DNA from 4 places in the Priestia filamentosa genome. Region 4 is predicted to be linked to each of the others. Evidence: riboswitches for the same ligand, from Rfam matches in the RefSeq annotation. Region 4 holds a riboswitch; each other region holds the start of a gene.

Region 1 (5,146 bases), on a different contig from region 4:
TGTTTTGTTTGGAAGAAACCGCTCAAATAATAAACCATACAAGGATAGAAACTAGCTTCCGCCACCCCTAAAAGAAAACGAGCAATATAAAACTGCGTAGGAGTTTGGACAAATGCCATGAAAACAGCAATAATCGCCCATGTTACCATAATGCGGCTAATCCATTTTCTTGCCCCAATCTTTGTCATCATAGCGCTTCCTGGAACTTCTAATAGAAAATAGCCAATAAAGAAAATTCCTGCTCCTAAACCAAAGACAGCATTGGAAAACCCAAGATCTTCGTTCATTTGTAGTGCAGCAAACCCAATATTTACTCTATCTAATATTGCAATAATAAAACATAGGAATAGAAATGGAATTAGTCGAAGTGTTACTTTCCTTGTGGTAGAACGTTCTAAATCAACCTGATTCAAGATAAATCCCCCTTTTGGGCTTTTTTGGCCTTTTTTAACCTTGCTACCTTATCCCTCTGGCATCAACTATCCCCAATTAAGCGCTTTCAATTAAACTAAGCATTCTCTTCTCCCCTTCCTTTATTATTTAGTTGTGTTTGTATTACTACAGCATTTCTTTTGTTGTTTCGATGCTATTATCGACTGTAATGCTGATAATAAACTTCCTTTCTAATCTGCTCTGTTATTCGATGTAAATTAAACATTTTGTAAGTGCTTACAAAATAAATTTTACTTGTTACAAGTCCTACTGCAATTTCAGCTACATTTTATTCTGCAATTCCTATATCAAATATTTTATAAGAACACCAACCTGTATGCTTGTATTACAACTAACTTACAATACAAGTATACAGGTAATCATTTTTGTTGTCTATATTTTTTAAAAAAGTCTGTTAATTTTAAACTCCATATAAAAAAAGGCTGTTTCTCTAATAAAGAAACAGCCTTCTTCCATATTTCTCTCTATCTTTCCTATAAATATATATTTATAGATGCAAATTACACTAATTCATTTTTTCGTTCAGCAGCCTCTGCCTCTCTTTTCGTGCGATGCACCGTACCAAACGGATGTTCAGGAGGCGCATAAATAGCGTAAATCTTCAATGGCCTATCCCCCGTATTTGTAACATTATGCCATGTCCCCGCAGGTACCATAATGGCGTCATCATCAGAAACTCTTTCTCGAAAAGATAAGTTGTTTTTTGTTTTTCCCATCTGAACAAGTCCTTGACCCTCTTCAACTCTTAAAAATTGATCTGTTTTCGGATGAGTTTCAAGCCCAATGTCTTCTCCTTGTTTAATACTCATCAATGTAACTTGCAGATGACGTCCTGTCCATAAGGCTGTACGGAACGTTTTATTTTGCTTAGTGGCTTCCTTAATATTCACCACAAACGGCTGTCTTCCGTAATCTTTTAACTCAATTTTTTCTCTGGTGTACCAATGGGAATAAACTTCATATGGATTAAACCTATACGCTGCCTGAAATACTGGATACTGTACGTAATAAGGATAGGAATACATATAAGGAGAATAATACATTTCTCTTCATTCCTTTCATATGTTTATAAAATATCCTATACGCCATTTTAATAGTATATTCCGTTCCCTTTATGAAATGCATCTTTAGTTCATTGTTAAACCACTATCAACTACAATATTTTGTCCTGTAATTCCTTTAGCTCTGTCAGACCCTAAAAATACCACTGTTTCAGCTACGTCTTTTGGGGTAGTGACACGATTTAAAGCAGAATTACTTGCGACAATGTTGAACACTTCCTCTGTTGTAAGGGCACTAGCATCTGTTGTTTGTAAAAGACCACCTGATACCATATTGACCGTAATACCATATTGTCCAAGCTCTTTTGCCATGTTTCTCGTAAATCCAACTAGAGCTGCTTTTCCTGTTGTATATTGATGATAAGGAACAATAGGACTCTGAAATAAATTTGTACCAATATTTACGACTCTCGCATTATCTGTTTCTTTCAAATATGGTAAAGCTGCTTGAATAGTATTCAATGCTCCATGAACAGACCCTTCAAACTGTTCTACATATTTCCCCCAGCTTAACTCATGGACAGGTTCCTGTGCATTTGGATCAAATCTAAAATTTACCAGAGCATTATTAATAATGATATTAATACATCCATAATGCTGAATCGTTTGGTTCACTAACTCTTCAACATCACGTTTATTTGTAATATCAGCATAAAGTGCGATTGCATTTTCTTTCCCTAACTCATCTACTAACATTTCGGCCCTTTCTTTGTTCTGATAATAATTCACAATAACGCCGTATCCATTTTCTACGAACGTTCTTGCAATTTCAGATCCTAATCCTCTACTTGCTCCTGTTACTAATGCAATTCCTTTAAAGTTTTTCATCGAATAAATTCCTTTCAATCCTATATTTACAATAAACTTGAAAGAGAGAGTGAATACAAAAAAGCCCTTTCACTCGGCAAAAGTAAAAGGGCTGAACATTCTTCATGTACAAACTGTATACTTTTACTCCCTACGCGAGTATTAACTCTCAGGTTCAAAGGGTCAGGTTTTTACCTTCTCAACTCGTATGAGTTCCCCTGTAAAATATTTATTGTCAATATTATTATATTTTAACTTCTAACGTTTGTACAATTTTAAAAGCATCATACTCCCCTAAAGGGCGCATGATGCTTTTTCATTATTTCTTCGTCATTAACTTTAACGGTGCTGCAATATTCTTTTCAACTTTCTTGCCTTTTAGAACATCACTTGCAGCTTTAACAGCTAGCTCACCAATTAATTCTGGTTGCTGTGCTACAGTTGCTGCTAATTTCCCTTCTTTTACAGCATTAACGGCATCTTCATTTCCGTCAAATCCAACAACAAGAACATCTCGCCCTGAGCTGTTAATTGCTTGGATAGCTCCTAATGCCATTTCATCATTATGAGCGAATACTGCTTTAATATCTGAGTTTCCTTGCAGTAAGTTCTCCATTACATTCAAACCTTTTGTACGATCAAAATCCGCAGACTGTTTTGCCGCAACGTCAAGTTTTTGATCTGCTATATTGTGAAATCCTTTGCCTCGTTCACGTGTTGCAGATGCTCCTGGAGTTCCTTCAAGTTCAGCTACTTTAGCTCCTTCACCTAACTTTTCAACAATGTAATCAGCTGCCATTTCGCCACCCTTTACATTGTCAGAAGCAACTAACGTTTCGACCTTTCCTTTATCTGCTGAACGATCTAATGTAACAACAGGAATGCCAATATTATTAGCTGATTGAACGGCTGTTGAAATAGCTGCTGAATCTGTTGGGTTAATTAGTAAAACATCAACACCTTGTTGTAGTAAATCTTCAACATCGTTAACTTGCTTAGCTGAATCGTTCTGTGCGTCAACAATCACAACGTCCATTCCTTGCTTTTTCGCTTCTTTTACAACTCCATTTTTTAATGAAACAAAGAACGGGTTATTTAACGTAGAAACCGATAAGCCAATTTTAATATCTTCTAAATTTCCTTTTTTCTTTGGTTTTGCCCATTCTGGAGGCTCTAATGAACAAGCCGCTAGAATAAGAAGTGAAAACGACATGAGTACAAGTAAGACCTTTTTCAATGAGAACCCCTCCTATGCTGATTTTTTACGATCAATTAACACCGCAATCAAGATAACAACACCTTTTACAACCATTTGGAAGAATGATGATACACCTAATAAGTTCAAACCATTATTTAACGTTCCAATAATTAAAGCACCAATCAATGTTCCAACAATTAAACCACGTCCACCAGATAAACTTGTTCCACCTAATACAACAGCCGCAATCGCATCTAACTCATAAGAAGTTCCTGCTGTTGGCTGCGCTGAGTTTAAACGAGATGTTAAAATCGCTCCCGCTAGTGCCGATAAAAGTCCTGCTAGCGCATAAATCATCACTTTTACTCGTGGTACTTTAATGCCTGAAATAAGAGCTGCTTTTTCATTTCCACCAATGGCATATGTTTTACGGCCAAATGATGTTTTGTGTAAAATCACCCACAGCACTGCAAATGAAATAATCATTGTAATTGCAGGAACTGGAATACCTAAGAAATAACCACGTCCAAATAGTTGAAAGGCATAGTTTTCGCCAAGACCTGTAATTGGGTTTCCATCTGTATAGACAAGCGTTAAACCACGGAAAATTGTCATTGTTGCAAGCGTTGCGATAAATGGCGCCATTTTTCCTTTTGTAATAAGAAGACCATTAATCGCCCCCATGACTGCACCTAAGATACATCCAATTAAAATAGCTAAAATCGGGTCAATACCTGATACAATCATTCCAGCAATTAGCGCACTAGATAGAGCCAAAATTGATCCTACTGACAAATCAATCCCACCCGTTAAAATAACAAATGTCATTCCAAAGGCAATAAGCGCATTAATCGCAACTTGACGCAGTAAATTTAATAGATTCAGTGGTTCTAAAAAGCTTGGATTTAAAATTGACACGATAGCAACTAAAATAATAAATCCGAGTAATGGTCCAAGCTTTTGCAGTAAATTATCAACATGATTTACTTTGTTTATAGCTGTTTTCATGTTAATTCCCTCCTGTTGCAAATGTCATGATTTTTTCTTGTGTTGCTTCTTCCTTCATTAATTCTCCTGTAATTCTACCTTCATGAACAACGAGGATACGATCGCTCATGCCAAGTACTTCAGGAAGCTCAGATGAGACCATAATAATGGCAACACCTCTGTCTGTTAGTTCATTCATTAACTGGTAAATTTCACGTTTCGCGCCAACGTCGACTCCTCGCGTTGGCTCATCTAAAATTAACACTTTTGGACCGATACCAACCCATTTAGCAATAACTACTTTTTGCTGGTTTCCACCAGAAAGGTTTTTCGCACTTGTTTTTCCTGATTCTGTTTTGATTTGTAAGCGCTTAATTAATAGGTCGACAAATTCACTCTCTGTCTTATCATCAATGAGCCCTTTTTTAGAAAAGCTTTTTAAGTTCGGCAACGCCATGTTATCCCGAATCGAAAAATCTAAAATAAGCCCTTCTGTTTTACGGTCTTCAGTAATAAATCCAATTCCTAGTTTGACGGCTTCATATGGGTTTTTAATCGATACTTTCTGACCATTCACTAATATCTCGCCATCGTCTAATTTATCTAATCCAAACAAGGCTCGCATAATCTCGGTTCGGCC
Region 2 (5,146 bases), on a different contig from region 4:
TTTTGACGAACTATCAACACTTACGAATACAGTATGGGAAAAAGAGGTAAAAATGTATGAAGCAAAACAACCTATCTTATAAAATGTATCTTGTTACAGATTTGTTTGAGGGAACAGAAGAAGAGCTTTTAGCAAAAGTGGAAAAAGCGCTCGAAGGAGGGGTAACGCTCGTACAGCTTCGTGAAAAGGAAGCGGACGGAAAAAAGTTTTATGAGCGTGCCCTCCGGCTTAAACAGCTTCTTGATCGTTTTCACGTTCCGCTCATTATTAATGACAGGGTAGATATAGCGCTTGCTGTTGGGGCTTTTGGCGTACACGTTGGCCAAGACGATTTGCCACTAAAAGTTGTACGTTCTCTTGTAGGAGATATGATTGTTGGCGTATCTGTTCGAACAGTTCAAGAAGCAAAAAAAGCAGTAGAGGACGGAGCAGATTATATTGGAGTTGGCGCAGTTTTTCCGACAAGCACAAAACTTGATGCAAAAGGAATCACAAAAGAAGAGCTAACTGAAATTACGGGAAGCGTGCGTATTCCAGCTGTTGCAATTGGTGGAATTACAGCTGGAAACATTGAAAAATTAAATGGAACAGGTATTAGAGGAGCTGCTGTTGTGTCAGCTATTTTAAAAAGTCAAGACCCGAAGAAAGCAGCGGAAGAATTAAACGAGAAATTAAATATTCAATAAAAAAGAGAGACACCTGTCTCTCTTTTTTTATGCTTCTACAGGGCTCATTTCACTTGGCCACTGCTGTTTTTGATAAGCCATATCCCAGAATAAATACTCAAGCTCACAGCTTTTGATGAAATGATCTTTCATTTTTTCTTTTTCACGCTCTGAAGCGCCTTCTGCCCACTGATCTAAGAGAGCGCAAAGCTTGTGTGTTACAGAGTCCATTTCTTTTTTGCCATAAAACATAATCCATTCATAGAAAGGATGATCTTCTGTCGGATCGTGTTGCTCAATTAGTTTTTGACCAATTTCTAAGTATGTCCATGGGCATGGAAGAAGAACAGCGATGATTTCTCCAAGCGAGCCTGTTTGAGCAACGGTTGTCATATGGTTAATATAATGATGGGCACCAGGTGCTAGTGGTTTTGCTTGAAGATCTTCATATTTAACTCCTGCAACATCGCAAAAATTGTGATGAGGATGAACTTCACTATGAAGCACAAAATTGATTTGTTCATTAAAAAGTTCCATCTGTTCACGATTTTCACAGCGTGAAATAGCAACGCCATATACGCGACAGAAAGAAGTTAAATATTCGAAATCTTGACAAACGTAGTGAATAAGAGCGTCTTTTGGAACGTTTCCTTCTCCAATTCCTTTCACAAAAGGGTGATTGAAAATTGCTTCATAAACAGGTGCTGCAAGGCGACGAAGTTCTTGACTAAAAGACATCATTTTTCCTCCTTATAGTGGAAGGCCAAAAGGGAAAGGAAATAAAAAACCACTCTTCATAAAAAGAGTGGACAACGAGCGAAAAAACGCTGCTGCCACTTTCCTACGCTGGTATAAACCAGATCAGGTTCAAAGGGATTAAGAAAGCTCTTATCTCAGCCATTACGGCACCCCTAGTGGACTTCCTATGTAATTGCACTTAGTATAACATGATTTTTCCATCTTTGTATATCCCTTATTCGGAAATGTTTGTAAAGCTTCAAATTAGGTTATGAAGGCGAGTATTCTCGCCCATATTAAAAGGGAAAGCAGCATAAAAGGAGGAGAATGACGATGACAAAGCGTAATCAAAAAACAAAGTCTGGTTTACAAAGTGTGAACAAAACAAATAAAATGGAAATTGCACGTGAAATAAATGAAAATCCTAAAAGCACCCATACATCTGTAGAAAAAACAAATCCACGCTAAGAACGAGAGCCAAATGGGCTCTCGTTCTTCCTTTATTTCCAAAACCTCCACCATGATTTGACTTTTTCTTCTTCTTCAGCTGCTGCTGTTTGTCTAAAATTATGAACAAAGTCGTGGAAGAGACGTTCACGTTCTTCGATATCTTGACGATGCATTTGTCTGTCATGCTTTAGTTCATTTACATATGCTGCTCTATCACGTTTAATAGAATCAATTAAATCTTTCATTTCATCTGCTTTCCAGTCTGAACGCTTCGTCATCTCATGAGCAAACGAGCGAAGTTCAAAGCTTGTCGACTTTGAATTTTCTTCTAACTCATGAACCATTTTTTTCATCTCATCCATTGAACTTCCCGATGACTGTTCAATATTTGTAAGCCAATGTTTGAGCTCAGCTTGTCTGTCTAATGCTTCTGCTGAAACTTGTTCAACATATCCCTGCATTTCTTCAGTTGTTTCTTCACTTATTTTTGTTAAGCGGCTTGAAACATGTTTGAGCTCTCGCTGCACTTCTTTCGACGTTTGTTCACCAGATTCAGAGACAACCGCATTAATCGCTTCAATTGCTTCGACTGTCTGCTCATTGTTATGTTGAAGTTGTTCTTTTACTTCAGAAATAATTTCATTTCTCACTTCACCGCGAATTTCATTTCTGACCTCTGTTAAAAGTTCGCGTTTGAATGTATCAAAAGCTTCAAATACATCTTTGTATGTTTGGACTTTTTCAACCAATTCACTTTTCACTTGATTTACAGGCTGAGGAGTAGAGTCTACTGGGCATATTGTAGAACGTTCCTCGTTCTTTTTCTTCTCTTCCTGCTGAAGGCGCTGGCGTTCACGTTCAGCTTTAATACGTTGTTCAACGACTCTTTGCTGCTTTTTTTGATCGATAGAAGAAGGAGGCGGCGCTTGTTTTTTTTCATTGTTATTTTCATTAAGAGAACTGTTATGTTTAGCAAAGGATAAGACATTAGACTGCTCAGTACTATTTTGTGAGGATTCTGGTTTCTGCTTCGCCTTTTTAAGAAACAGCTTAATTTCTTCTTTTTTTGTTTTCTTTCCGTACATATCTTTTAACGTTCTCAGCATTTGGAGCTCTTCTTCTGTATAAATGCGTGCACCTTGTTTTGTGCGAGGAATGTAAAAAAATCCATCGAGTTCTTTTTCCCATTGTTTAATAATTCTTGGCGGAACATTGACCTTTTTAGCAGCTTCTTTCGTCGTATACGTTTGCATTTTACTCACTCCTCCTCAAGCGGGTTACGTCAGTTTTTATTAAAAAATCCATTATTGGTATCGTTATGTTTTCATATTGTCTTTTTATACTAATACACTATTCCTTCAATTAAGCCTCATTTTCCTGCTGAAAGACAAAGGTTGTCAAAACTAGTGTTTGTTTGCTACAACTAAAATAAAAAGAAGAGAAATTTCGACTTATAGTGTCACCCTTTTTATTTTGATTTTCTTCTGATAAAAAGAGAATACTGATATAAAATGGAGAAAGAGGAGGATGACATGTATAGTTTTCAATCGCTAGACAAAGAACAGTTTCCATTTCCAACTTTGTATCGGCAAAAGGAAGAATATCATCAAATTACGGACTATCTTCAGTTTTATAAGCTAGATGTGTCAAACCTTCAGTATGAGTTCGGCTTTTTTGACCATCGTTCACATTCTTTCTTCATGCAGCGTTTTCGTCCCGAAAATAAGCGTGGAACAATTGTAGTTCTTCACGGTTATTATGATCATAGCGCAACATTAAAGCATGCGATCCGCTATTTTACAAATATGAAATATGAAGTTATATGCTATGATTTACAAGGTCATGGTCTCTCTACAGGAGAGAAAGCGACGATTAAAGAGTTTTCTCAATATAGAGAAGCATTCTCACATTTTATTCATACATATTGTCAAAAAGAATTTCCTCCATTTGTTGTGGCACACAGCACAGGGGCGGGGGTTGTTGTTGACTATCTTTTAAAAGATAGTCATGCATGCCCATTTAGGCATGTATTCTTTCTTGCTCCTCTTGTCCGGATGAAAGGTTGGCAGCTGGCAGCTTTATCTATTCCGCTTCTTTTTCCATATGTGAAAAGCTTCAAACGGATATTTCGGCACAATTCAAGCGATAAAGCATACCTTCAAGAGGTGCAAAGGGATCCGCTTCAGTTTACAAGACTTCCGTTAGAATGGATAAAAGCTGTACAAGCATGGACGCGGACGCTTGACAACACGCGTGCTTCTACCCAAGAAGTTACTTTTATTCAAGGAAATAAAGATAAAACCGTTTTACATCGTTATAACTTGCCATTTCTACAAAAAAAATTTCCACACTCCTCATGCATTATAGTAGATGGCGGAGATCATCAGCTGTTAAATGAAAAAGAAATATTTCGTAATATCGTGTTACAAAAAATAGAGAAAGTGGTACAAACTAAAGAGAAAGAATAAAATTGCAAGAGGATGAAAAAAGATGAAGGAAACAATTGGAGCCTTTCATTTTGAAGAAGATGAGTTTATTACAATTGCTCTTGCTCATTACCATCGCTTCAAAGAGTCAGCTCACTATGATCAAAAATATAAGTGGTATGTATTAAAAGAGTTAAACGAATTTATGGAAAGAAGTGTTATAACAAAAGAAACGGTTGGGGAAATCGTTCATGATCTTAAAAAGGAAAATACATCAAGCGGGTACTTTGTTTATTGGCGTAGCTTACTCGAATTTGAACGGTTCTCTATCACTCATGAAGAACAATGTACAGATGTACTTAGAACGCTTTATGACGATGAGAAGCCTCTTAAAGAAAGACTTAATGAGGCGACTCGTCAAAGTCACTCATGTGGCTATTCATTAGGAGCTCCGCTTCTTGGTTATTTGCTTGCAGCATTTGATTATACATCGTACCCTATGTACAAAAAAGAAGTGCTTGAAACATTTAAAAATATGATCGGAGCACATGAGAAATTAGGGCGTGCTGCTGATAATTATAGTCAGTATGTGGAACTGTGCAAGTATCTTTTACCATTTGTAGCTCGTGAAGTAAAAAATGCAACAATGCTTGATGTGCAAGATTTCCTTTATTGTATAACAAGATATAGAGAGCTTTTTGTTCCTGTTATTATTCATTATTTAAAGCATCTTAGTGAAAAACCTTACGAAGAGGCAGAAGATGCACGAGTTTGTACTCTTTTGAAAATGGTTCACGGAGCAATTTGTGAAATACCAGAGTTATCGCCTCTTTGTATTCAAAAGGCTCGGGAGCTTACAACATTTAA
Region 3 (5,146 bases), on a different contig from region 4:
ATATACGAAATACCAGCAAGCGCTCCTTCTAACACACTCCTACTCGCTCCAACAAAACAGCCGATAATAGATGCTGTCATACATCCTGTCCCACTTACACGCGTTAACATCTGGTGACCATTCTCTACGTAGACGACACGTTCTCCGTCTGTAATAACGTCAATTTCTCCGCTTATGACAACAACAGTGTTATACTTTTTGGCCGTTTTTTTAGCAATTGTAGTTTTATCTTCGCCAACTTCCCCAGCATCAACACCTGAGGTTTTAGCTTCTACTCCAATAAGAGAGGCCACTTCAGAAACATTTCCTCTAATAACGGTTACCTTTACTTGCTCTAACAGCCACTGAACAGATTTCGTACGATATGTTGTAGCCCCAACTCCAACAGGATCAAAGACAACTGGAATGTCTTTTTCATTTGCTTTTCTCATTGCTTTTTCCATCGCAACAAGAGAATCTTTTTTGATTGTCCCAAAATTAATAACAAGTGCAGAAGAAATAGACGTCATTTCTTCTACTTCTTCAATAGCATCTGCCATAACGGGCGAACCGCCAGCAGCGAGTGTTGCATTCGCACAATCATTAATTGTCACAGCATTTGTAATATGATGAACAAGAGGATTTTTTTCTCTTGTTTCCTTTAACAACTCACTAATTTTTTGTTTCATCATTAGACTCTCTCCTCTTTATAGACGCCCGCTTTTTCGTAAAGATCATAAAAATGATGAGTTGGGCCATGTCCGCTTCCGATGTTTAAGCTATTCTTAATAGCGCCTGTAATATATTCTTTTGCTTGTTTTACTGCATCTTCAAGGGCTAATCCTCGTGCTAATCCCGCTGAGATGGCAGCTGAAAGCGTGCAACCTGTGCCATGCGTGTTTTTTGTTTGAATTCTCTTTCCATAAAAATGTGTGAACATTTCTCCATTAAAAAGAACATCTGTTGGTTCTTCTTCTAAATGTCCGCCCTTCATTAAAATGGCTGATGGACCTTCCTTTATTAAAAGACGTGCCGCATCTTCCATCTCCTCGATTGTCTTAATCTCTGCTCCTGTAAGTTTGCATGCTTCAGGAACGTTCGGTGTTACAACTGACGCAAGAGGCAATAGTTCTTCTTTTAATGCCTCAACAGCTTCTGGGTGAAGCAAGTCATAGCCGCTTTTTGAAATCATCACAGGATCCAATACAATATACGGAGCATTGTATTCCTTCAGTTTTTTAGCAACTACTTTAATTGTTTCAACTGTTGAGAGCATTCCAATTTTCACACTATCAACTTTAATATCTGTAAAAATAGCATCAAGCTGATCTTCAATAATGTTTGGCGAAATATCTTGCACAGAAAGAACACCTCTCGTATTTTGAGCGGTAACAGCAGTAATAACGCTCATCCCGTACGTCCCAAGTGCTGAGAAAGTTTTTAAATCTGCTTGAATGCCTGCTCCTCCTGAACTGTCCGAGCCTGCGATTGTTAAAGATGTTTTCATGAATTTAGCCTCCTTAAATTTTCAATTCCATTTCGTTTTATAAGTACACGCAAAAAGATATAGCCAAGTAATGCCCCACCAAACGAGCTCATAATAAATGATGGAACAAAAGCAAAGAGAGCGACATTTTTCCCTAAGAAAAGGAGGGCAAAAGGATACGCTATTATGGCCCCGATAATCCCTGTTCCAACGACTTCTCCTAACGCAGTGAGCGCCATGTTCTTCGTTTTCTGATACAAAAACGCTGCTAAAAAGGCCCCAATCATACTTCCTGGGAAAGCAAGAATTGAACCTGTCCCAAACAAGTTACGTAAAAGCGATGTTCCAAACGCACATAAAACAGCGTAAAAAGGGCCTAACAATACAGCAGAAAGCACGTTAATCACGTGCTGTAACGGAAATATCTTTGCAAACCCAAGCGGAATGTAAAAAAGATGACTTGTTAACGTTCCAATTGCCATTAAAAGGGCTGTTGCTGATAGCTTCGTTGTTTTACGCAAAAAAAGCTCCTCCTATGAGCACTAGGAGAAGCTTGTTATGTAAGTAAAGAGTACAACTTAAAAAGCCGATTTGTACACTTCAATTAATATCGTAACGCGACTTCCCTACGCTAGTTTTAACTAGTTCAGGTTTGAAGGGTCAAAGACAAAAGGTCTTACTCTCAGCCGGCTTCTCCAGCTCCCCTAGTGCAGAATACTTATGAATTTTTCTCTATTATATCAATTTTCGACAAAGTTGCAAAGGTAAAACGTTCAAAGGCTATACTGATAATTTGGGATAGATCTAAAAATATGGTAACCGCTCACGCTTACCCCCATCATTCCTCCACCAAGAAAAATGGTGTTACCACAAAAAAGTCAGTTTCCTACTTTATTTAGACAAGGCCTACTCATTGTTATATTTTTAGCTTGATGGATACACCCGAAAATTTTATAATATAAGTTATTGAATAATTAAAAGCTGTAAACATCAATTTACAGCAGGTGGATTTTTATGTAATATTGCTTTACTTTTCGCCACCCATCTCTTTTTAGAGATGGGTGGCTTTATTTTGTTGTATGGAGGGTTTAATAATGAAGATTTGGAGCTATGCATTACTTGTCTTTTTAGGTGGCTGTTCTTATGGAGTCGTATCAACGTTTGTTAAAATAGGCTACAGTCAAGGATTTAAACTAAGTGAAATAACAGGATCTCAATATTTACTTGGATCTATCATGTTGTGGATCATTTCAATTTTTGTGCCAAAAGTACGTTTAAAAGGTAAACAGTGGCTAACTTTGATTCTAAGTGGTATACCAATGGGCTTAACTGGGATTTTTTACAACCAAACTCTTAATTATGTAAATGCCTCGTTTGCCATTATACTTCTCCTGCAATTCACATGGATAAGTATAATTTTACAATATCTTTTTGATAAGAAAGTACCCACTCGCACAAACTTAATTGCAACAGGAATTATCCTTTTCGGTTCTCTCCTTGCTTCTGGCTTCTTGAAGAGTGAGATTGCTTTTTCACTTACCGGCATCAGCTTTGGGTTGCTTGCTGCTTTATCATTTGCTCTTTTTATTTTTCTAAGTGGACGTACAAGTATACCTATTCATCCAATTTATAAAAGTGCAATTATGACAACTGGAGCGGCATTGACTATATTTGTTTTGTTGCCGCCTGTATTTCTTGTAAACGATTCGCTTACAAATGGACTGTGGATATACGGTCTTCTCACCGGATTCTTTGGTTCAGTCATTCCCCCTATTTTATTTAATATTGGTATGCCTAAAGTAGGCGGAAGCTTAGGAACCATTCTAAGTGCCTCAGAGCTACCAACGGCTGTAACGATGTCTACCATTGTTCTGCATGAAACGGTGACCTTATTCCAATGGATTGGTGTAGTTATCATTCTGGCAGGAATTGCTTACCCAAATATCAAAATCCGTCAAACTTACTCCCTTGACAAAGGACATTGAATATTTGAAGCAAACTATTATACAAACTAAACTGCCCCTTTATTGTTCGACAACAATAAAGGGGCAGTTTAATTATTCCTCTTTTAAATTATAAGTAAGCCTCAGTATAAGGCATTATAATGCCGTTTACCGTTATTCATTAATTTCTTTTAAAACACTAATGTCCCCTCATTTAATAAAGAAGAAATATCGTATTAAACATGCTATCGTTCTGGTTCTGATACAAACCATTTCTTAAAGGACCTTGTTGTTTAAATTCTAATCTAGTTAACCCATTACTTCTATTGTTCTGAAACTAGATCGTTATCTAAGTAATTAGAGAGGTGAAAGCGGGGCAAATGCCTATTAACCACTCTCCCCCTTCTCTCAATGATTTACCCACTTGCTACATTTCACGAACCCAATAATTTATTTTAGCCGTCATTTCACGACCAACTTCTTCATTTGTACGCTCTTTCAACGAGGTGAACACACGCATTTTCATTTCTTCAATCTCTTCTCCATAGGAAACAACTGTTGACCATTCCAAATCAGGAATTGCAATAAGAGTTGTTTCTTCTTTTTTGTTTTCATGAAGGTATACTTGTCCAACTTTTCTTCCTTCATAGTCAATGTTTGCCATTCTAATTTTCATGCTAATCCCTACTTTCTTTCGCTTTCACCATACAACTATACCGTCAAAAAGGATGATTGACTAGTTCTTTTCCTCCGCTTTTTCGGCTTCTTTTAAAATATCATTGTAAGGAGGGTTCTTCACTCCTTCAAACGTTTCTACTATCTCTCCTTCTTTGTCTACAAGATAAAAAGATGTAGAATGAAGAACTTGATCGCTTTCTTCAGGTTTTTTAACAATAGCTGAAAAGTTTTCTTTAGCAAATGTCTCAATTTCCTCTTGCTTATATCCCGTTAACACGTTCCAGTTTGAGAAATCACCCCCGTGATATGCAACATATTCTTTTAACTTTTCAGGTGTATCAACTTCCGGATCAACGCTAAAAGAAATGAATTGGACGTTAATTCCTTGTTTCGCAGCTCGCTCTTGGAGTTTTTTCATATTGGCCGTCATTGGAGAACAAACAGTGCGACAGTTCGTAAACATAAAGTCCGCAATCCATACTTTTCCTTCTAGCTCTTCGGACGAAAATGTTTGATTTTCCTGATTTTGAAATGAAAAAGAGATGCCTTCTTCCTTTGAACAACCGAAGAGGAAGAAAAGCATCAAAGCTGTTAAAGCTGCTTTACCTAAAGTTTTCACATCATTCACCTATTTCTCTCCTATGACTTTAACCTCTTTTTCAGGCATAACATGCTGAGAATGAGCAAGAACATGTACTTGCACAACATATGTCCCCTCTTTTTCAAAACGGTGCTTGATTGTATATACCCCGTTCTCCTCTTTCTCCGCTTTTATCATTTCTCCTTCTTTGTCACTGTTCACTTCCTTGAACTCGAAATCGACAGTATCTGCTTTTTTTACTTTTTCGTCTCCATATGTAACAGTTGCTTCATACAACACATCTTCATTTTGTTGAACAGTTGACGGAACATCTAACTCTACTTTAAGTTCCTCTATCTCATCATTTGATGTATTCTCCCCACTTGTTTCACTACTGCAACCAGCCATAAATGCGAGTGCTAAAACGAACAAAATCTTTTTCATCTTCTCCCTCCTCATTTTATTAGTTCTGTTTTTTTA
Region 4 (5,146 bases):
TTAAGTCCCTCTTCACTGAAAAAGAATTCGCTGTTCTCTGTTCCAAAATAGGACACAGCATTTGATAAGTATCTTGATAAGGAAGAATTTTGGTTAAGATCTTCCGCAGGTGAAAGCACAAAAATAGTCATCTTCTCATAGTCTGGCATCACAAATCGCTTAAACGGCCTTTTCATAGAAGCGTCCCAAACAGTAAGATCAGGATGATAATTTTTCCCTTTCGCCTCAGGATTCGTTGTCCCACTTGTCATAAAAACAGCTTCTGCTTCCTCGATTGGTTCACAAGATAGCGTTAATTCCTTGTACCCCTGAATTGGCATTGGGGGAATATCTATCCATCTTTTTACTGTCAAAGGCGTTCTTTTTCTCGCCTGACAAAATTTCTTATAAGCCTTATTATGCTTAAACTGATATTGAAACAATTTTAGTGCTAGCTCATTATATGTTGATTCAGCAATATCAGGATTCGTTTGCTTTTCTTGTGCATTGCTTTCGATAAACTGTAAAATTTCATCTGTAACCTTTTTTGAATCTTCTCTCATTCTAAACGCCCTCTTTTCAGTCTATTAGGTATAGTTATAAGTATTAGTTGTAGAAAGATAGTAGTGAATGCTCCAATTAATAAACTATTAGAAAGCATTGTACCTAAGATTCCATCTATATTACCGGAATAATGGGGTAATGAAAGTGCAAGCAATATGGATAATCCGATGATAAGATAATTTTTGTCCGTATTTTCCGCTTTAGTAAGAATAGAAATACCTGTAGACACAAGTGTAGCCGCAGCAGGCAAAAAGATTCCTCCTACAACAGGAGAGGGTGTTAAAGCAAGTAACGCTCCAACTTTCGGAAAGAATCCAAACAGGAGGAAAATACACCCAGCCACCATAACCGGATATCTTGAAGCTACCCCTGTCAATCTCAGTAATCCGACATTTTGAGCATACGCAGTAGTAGGGAATCCTCCAATAAGGGAAGATAGGAATGAACCAGCGGCTTCGCCCGCAAACCCATTGCGAATTCGTTTTTTATTAATTTCAGTATTCAGCATTTCACCTGAAGCTTGGTATACTCCCATTGCTTCAATAATGGCTACAATATATACGACAAAGAAAGTTAAAAAGGGTTCCCACTGAAACGTTAAATTTCCATATGGAAGAAACTGTGGAATTCCAAACCATGGTTTACTTTCAATTAGAGAGAAATCAGCTTTTCCAAGCATAACGGCAAGCATGTCTCCAACAACTAGTGCAATTAAAAAGGAAAAAGATTTCCATAATCCTTTACCAAAAAGAGATAAACTTAATACGATGAGGGAGGTTGTAATTGATAACGTTAATGTTGATGGACTTGCAAATGATTCATCCCCAGGCGCCCCTCCTAAGAATTCAGATAGAGTGAACTCTGATAAAGATATTCCAACAAGAAAAATAACGGTCCCTGAAATGACAGGGGTAAATAACGACTTTAAACGGCCGATAATACCTGTAATAGATAAAATAAACACAATAATTGCACTTAAAAAAATCCCCCCGCTCGCAGCAGCTAAGCCGTTCGCTTTACCTGCTGCAATCATAACCGAATCAAAAGCAGCGGACGGTCCCTGCACAATAGGTAATTTTACTAGCTTAGTAGCCTGAATTAATGTCACTAACCCAGCTACAATGAATATAGCACTTACGATATTTGCCGATTGTGAAAGAGGTAAACCGATCATTGCAGCAACAAAGATAGGATCTAGCCAAACGTTTGAAACACAAACATGCTGCAATCCATAGAGAAAGGTTTTTGAAGACGACAATTTTTCATCCAATGCTATCTTTTCTTCATAATGATTAGTAGTATCTTTTGCTTCTTCCTTCATAGCTGTCTCCTTACGCTGTAGTGTTTACAATTCTGATCTAGGCTGCCATAAAAACGGATATTTTGTTTTATTACATAAATTCCCCCTTCTGCTTTATCTCAGTTAATCCGTTCAAGTGCCTATTTTTTCTAGGATTTTTTAAAATAGGTTGGCTCTAAAAGCACTCCAAACGAAAATAGAGCATAATAAAAACCAGGCCCACTTTTGGACCTGGTATAGTATAGTAATAAAGAATAATGTTTATCTTAGCTACTTTCCTACGCTGGTATAATCCAGATCAGGTCCAAAGGGTTAAAAAACATCGGTTTTTCTCTCAGCCCCGTTTCGGGCACCCCTAGTAGAATTGTATATTTATTTATCGACTCTAATAATAACTTTAAAATCTAGATAAGTAAAGACTCATATAATGGTAGGAAACTTTATAGTCTATAAAAATAGATTAGCCTCTACTCTTTTGATAAATAATCATAGACAGTTTCAGTTACAGGAACTCCTTCTCTCAGTCTCATTTCCTCTTTTACTTGCTCAGGCTCTCCTGGTACCATGACCTTTGAAAACCCCTCGGCAGGTGTTATTTCATGAAGTTCCTTTATCATTTGATCCATATTGGCTAGAAATGTATCATGATCAGTGAAAATAGCCGGGTTAATGGCACATAAGAAATGTCCAAGTTTACGTTTCTTTGAATAGTCACCATACATTGCAGTAATATGAGGACCAAATGCTGCTCCAGCAAGTAGACCTGAAAGCACATCCACTACCATCGCAAGTCCATAACCTTTAGGCCCAGCAAATGGCAGCAAGGCTTTTACTTTGTGTGGATCTGTAGTCGGCTTTCCGTTACCGTCCACTCCCCAATCAGAAGGAATAGAGGTACCAGCTTCGCGCGCATGAAGGACTTTCCCAAAGGCGACATTGCTTGTAGCCATATCAAGAATCACTGGTTTATGTTCAAGAGCAGGAAAACCAAATGCGATTGGGTTTGTACCAAAAAAAGGATTAGCTCCACCAAATGGCACCACTACTTTATCTGTATGAGTCATAACCATACCAATCATTTTATGTTGGGCAGCTTGCTGGGCAAAATAAGACAATGCCCCGCAGTGACTGCTGTTAATAGCTGTTACCATCCCAATTCCGTTTTTATTTGCTAATTTGATAGCGTGGCTCATCGCTTCCTTAGCAACTACATGACCCATGCCATCATCACCATCAAAAACAGCAGCAGATGGAGCTGTATCTCTTATAGAAAATTGGGGACTAGGGTTTAGCCCTCCTTCGGTTAAGCGTTTAACATAATGTTCCGTTCTTAGTACACCATGAGAACTGACTCCTCTTAAGTCTGCGTGAATCAAAACATCTGCTACTACAGTCGCATGATCTTGGCGAAGACCAGCCTTTGTTAATTTCTTTCCAACAAGTTCCTTTAATTGATGATAAGCAACAATTACATCTGTCATTTGGCTAAACTCCCCTTTTTAGCATTTTCGTCTTCTTTTTTAATCTTCATGGCCTTTTTGAATTTTCCTTCTTAAATTAGCTTTTTCAAAGGAATGGGAGGGATAACTAGCGGTAAATATGTGAAAATTCCCCGCTTAGAGAACTAGATAGAAATAAACAAAACGCATCTATATAGGACTATGCAAGAAAGGATAATGAAAAAACAGATCATCTTATCGCTAAATAAAAAAGAACCCATTTTGAAAATATATCATTCAAAACGGATTCCCACGTTACTTTTCAGAAAAGGATAATCTTGTTATTCTCTTCGGCGATTCAATTGGTACTTTGACCAGGCTCTTTTATAGTTATATTCTATTTATTGTTTATCCAGGGAATACTCTACGACAAGCTATATGTGCTGCCTGTACTCCTCCTCCTGCATTTATGGCTGCGCCAAGGGGACCACCAACAGACGCTCCATAAGCAGCTGCTCCTACAGTTACCATAGCCACACATTCATCAAAATCTGCTTCAGGATGAGAGTTTCTAAACATTACGGCTAAACCATCAGCATTTTCGCTAATCTTTTCTCGAATATCATCCGTAATTCCGTTTAAAATATTTTCACTTTCCTCAAAAGTGTAACTCAATCCGTTTTCAAAACCATTTACCGCATTATTTACAGCGTCGTTTACTGTACGACCTGCACTTCTAAGCTTATCTTCAAATGACATACGGTTGCTCCTCCTAAGGACTTAATTTATCAGATTCTTATATATCTTCCTCACTTATAAGAAATTATATTCGATTCTTAAAAAAGGTTCTTAGGTATCTAAGTATCCTGAATCTCGAAGGAGAGCTTTTAAATTTTTATAATAAAGAAGAGGTATCAAAATCATTCGCTTTGATACCTCTTCTTATCTCATTCTATCCTTCCACTCATAAAACGAAGCACAGTTTTATTGAATTTTTCCACTTCATCCACAAACAGCGCATGGCTGCTGTTTTCAAAGAAAACGGTCTTGGCGTTTGGGATATGCTCCCCAACCCATGCAGGACCTCGCCAATCAAATACACTATCTTTTTGAGCTACTAATACTAAAGATGGTAAGTTAATGTGAGGTAAAAAGTCTCGCCAATCATACCGAGTATGATCAGCCATGATAGCAACTCGAGCAGATGGAGGCGTTTTTTCCATTTCAGTAAGCATCATGTCCCTTTCCTTTTTTGAAAGGTCTGTCGAAATAATGGTGTTGATTTGATTTTGGTTAAAATGAGCTGTATCTAATTGAACTTGTGCTTTCATGTATTGAAAGGAAGCATCATCATAGCAGCTAGCATGAGCGTACTTCCAGTCAAAATCATAATACTGTCTTGGTGTTTGCTGAACAAATATTGCTTTTCTCAGCCGTTCGTTTCCAAATAACTCAAGATAACTCCAAATCACTGGACATCCCAGCGACCAGCCTAGCACTGTTACATCCTGAAGATTGAGCTGAACAAGAACATCATAAAGATCCCTCGCCAATCTTGGTACGTGATAACTGTGATCTGGTTTATCTGAATTACCGTGCCCTCGAAGATCAATTGTGATAACGCGTGCGTGCTTTGCTAAACATTCCATATTTCGTTGGAAAAAGCGTCCTGAAAAGCCCCATCCGTGAATCATCACTAAGGGACGCCCTTCTCCGTGCTCCTCATAATATATATTTGTTCCATCATTTGTTTGAACAGTAGGCATAACTCTTATCTCTCCTTTTGACCGCTTTTTAAAGCTTACAGATATTAATAAAAAACCTGTTCCAAAAGAAGATTTCCCTTGAGATATTCCGATAAACG

The links. Region 4 has a riboswitch for thiamine pyrophosphate ahead of B9N79_RS10735 (solute carrier family 23 protein). Riboswitches for the same ligand answer to the same signal wherever they lie in the genome.
Region 1: linked by a shared signal. The riboswitch ahead of B9N79_RS24880 (3-oxoacyl-ACP reductase) and the one ahead of B9N79_RS10735 (solute carrier family 23 protein) in region 4 are both predicted to bind thiamine pyrophosphate.
Region 2: linked by a shared signal. The riboswitch ahead of tenA (thiaminase II) and the one ahead of B9N79_RS10735 (solute carrier family 23 protein) in region 4 are both predicted to bind thiamine pyrophosphate.
Region 3: linked by a shared signal. The riboswitch ahead of thiW (energy coupling factor transporter S component ThiW) and the one ahead of B9N79_RS10735 (solute carrier family 23 protein) in region 4 are both predicted to bind thiamine pyrophosphate.

The regions. Positions count from the first base shown of each region.
Region 1 is NZ_FXAJ01000016.1:13,833-18,978, forward strand. Features, by position in the region: gene B9N79_RS24870 (MFS transporter) at 1-413, opposite strand, end outside; gene B9N79_RS24875 (cupin domain-containing protein) at 954-1,496, opposite strand; gene B9N79_RS24880 (3-oxoacyl-ACP reductase) at 1,581-2,342, opposite strand; TPP riboswitch at 2,453-2,551, opposite strand; gene rbsB (ribose ABC transporter substrate-binding protein RbsB) at 2,641-3,534, opposite strand; gene rbsC (ribose ABC transporter permease RbsC) at 3,571-4,527, opposite strand; gene B9N79_RS24895 (sugar ABC transporter ATP-binding protein) at 4,529-5,146, opposite strand, start outside.
Region 2 is NZ_FXAJ01000007.1:210,714-215,859, reverse strand. Features, by position in the region: gene thiM (hydroxyethylthiazole kinase) at 1-82, shown strand, start outside; gene thiE (thiamine phosphate synthase) at 57-686, shown strand; gene tenA (thiaminase II) at 714-1,403, opposite strand; TPP riboswitch at 1,487-1,588, opposite strand; gene B9N79_RS26805 (hypothetical protein) at 1,737-1,871, shown strand; gene B9N79_RS21300 (MerR family transcriptional regulator) at 1,904-3,106, opposite strand; gene B9N79_RS21295 (alpha/beta hydrolase) at 3,386-4,321, shown strand; gene B9N79_RS21290 (AAA family ATPase) at 4,344-5,146, shown strand, end outside.
Region 3 is NZ_FXAJ01000007.1:215,932-221,077, forward strand. Features, by position in the region: gene thiM (hydroxyethylthiazole kinase) at 1-671, opposite strand, end outside; gene thiD (bifunctional hydroxymethylpyrimidine kinase/phosphomethylpyrimidine kinase) at 671-1,486, opposite strand; gene thiW (energy coupling factor transporter S component ThiW) at 1,483-1,986, opposite strand; TPP riboswitch at 2,071-2,181, opposite strand; gene B9N79_RS21330 (EamA family transporter) at 2,560-3,450, shown strand; gene B9N79_RS21335 (YueH family protein) at 3,836-4,084, opposite strand; gene B9N79_RS21340 (SCO family protein) at 4,145-4,714, opposite strand; gene B9N79_RS21345 (FixH family protein) at 4,715-5,110, opposite strand.
Region 4 is NZ_FXAJ01000002.1:742,485-747,630, forward strand. Features, by position in the region: gene B9N79_RS10730 (LuxE/PaaK family acyltransferase) at 1-542, opposite strand, end outside; gene B9N79_RS10735 (solute carrier family 23 protein) at 539-1,864, opposite strand; TPP riboswitch at 2,102-2,210, opposite strand; gene allD (ureidoglycolate dehydrogenase) at 2,311-3,324, opposite strand; gene B9N79_RS10745 (hypothetical protein) at 3,691-4,041, opposite strand; gene B9N79_RS10750 (alpha/beta fold hydrolase) at 4,230-5,048, opposite strand.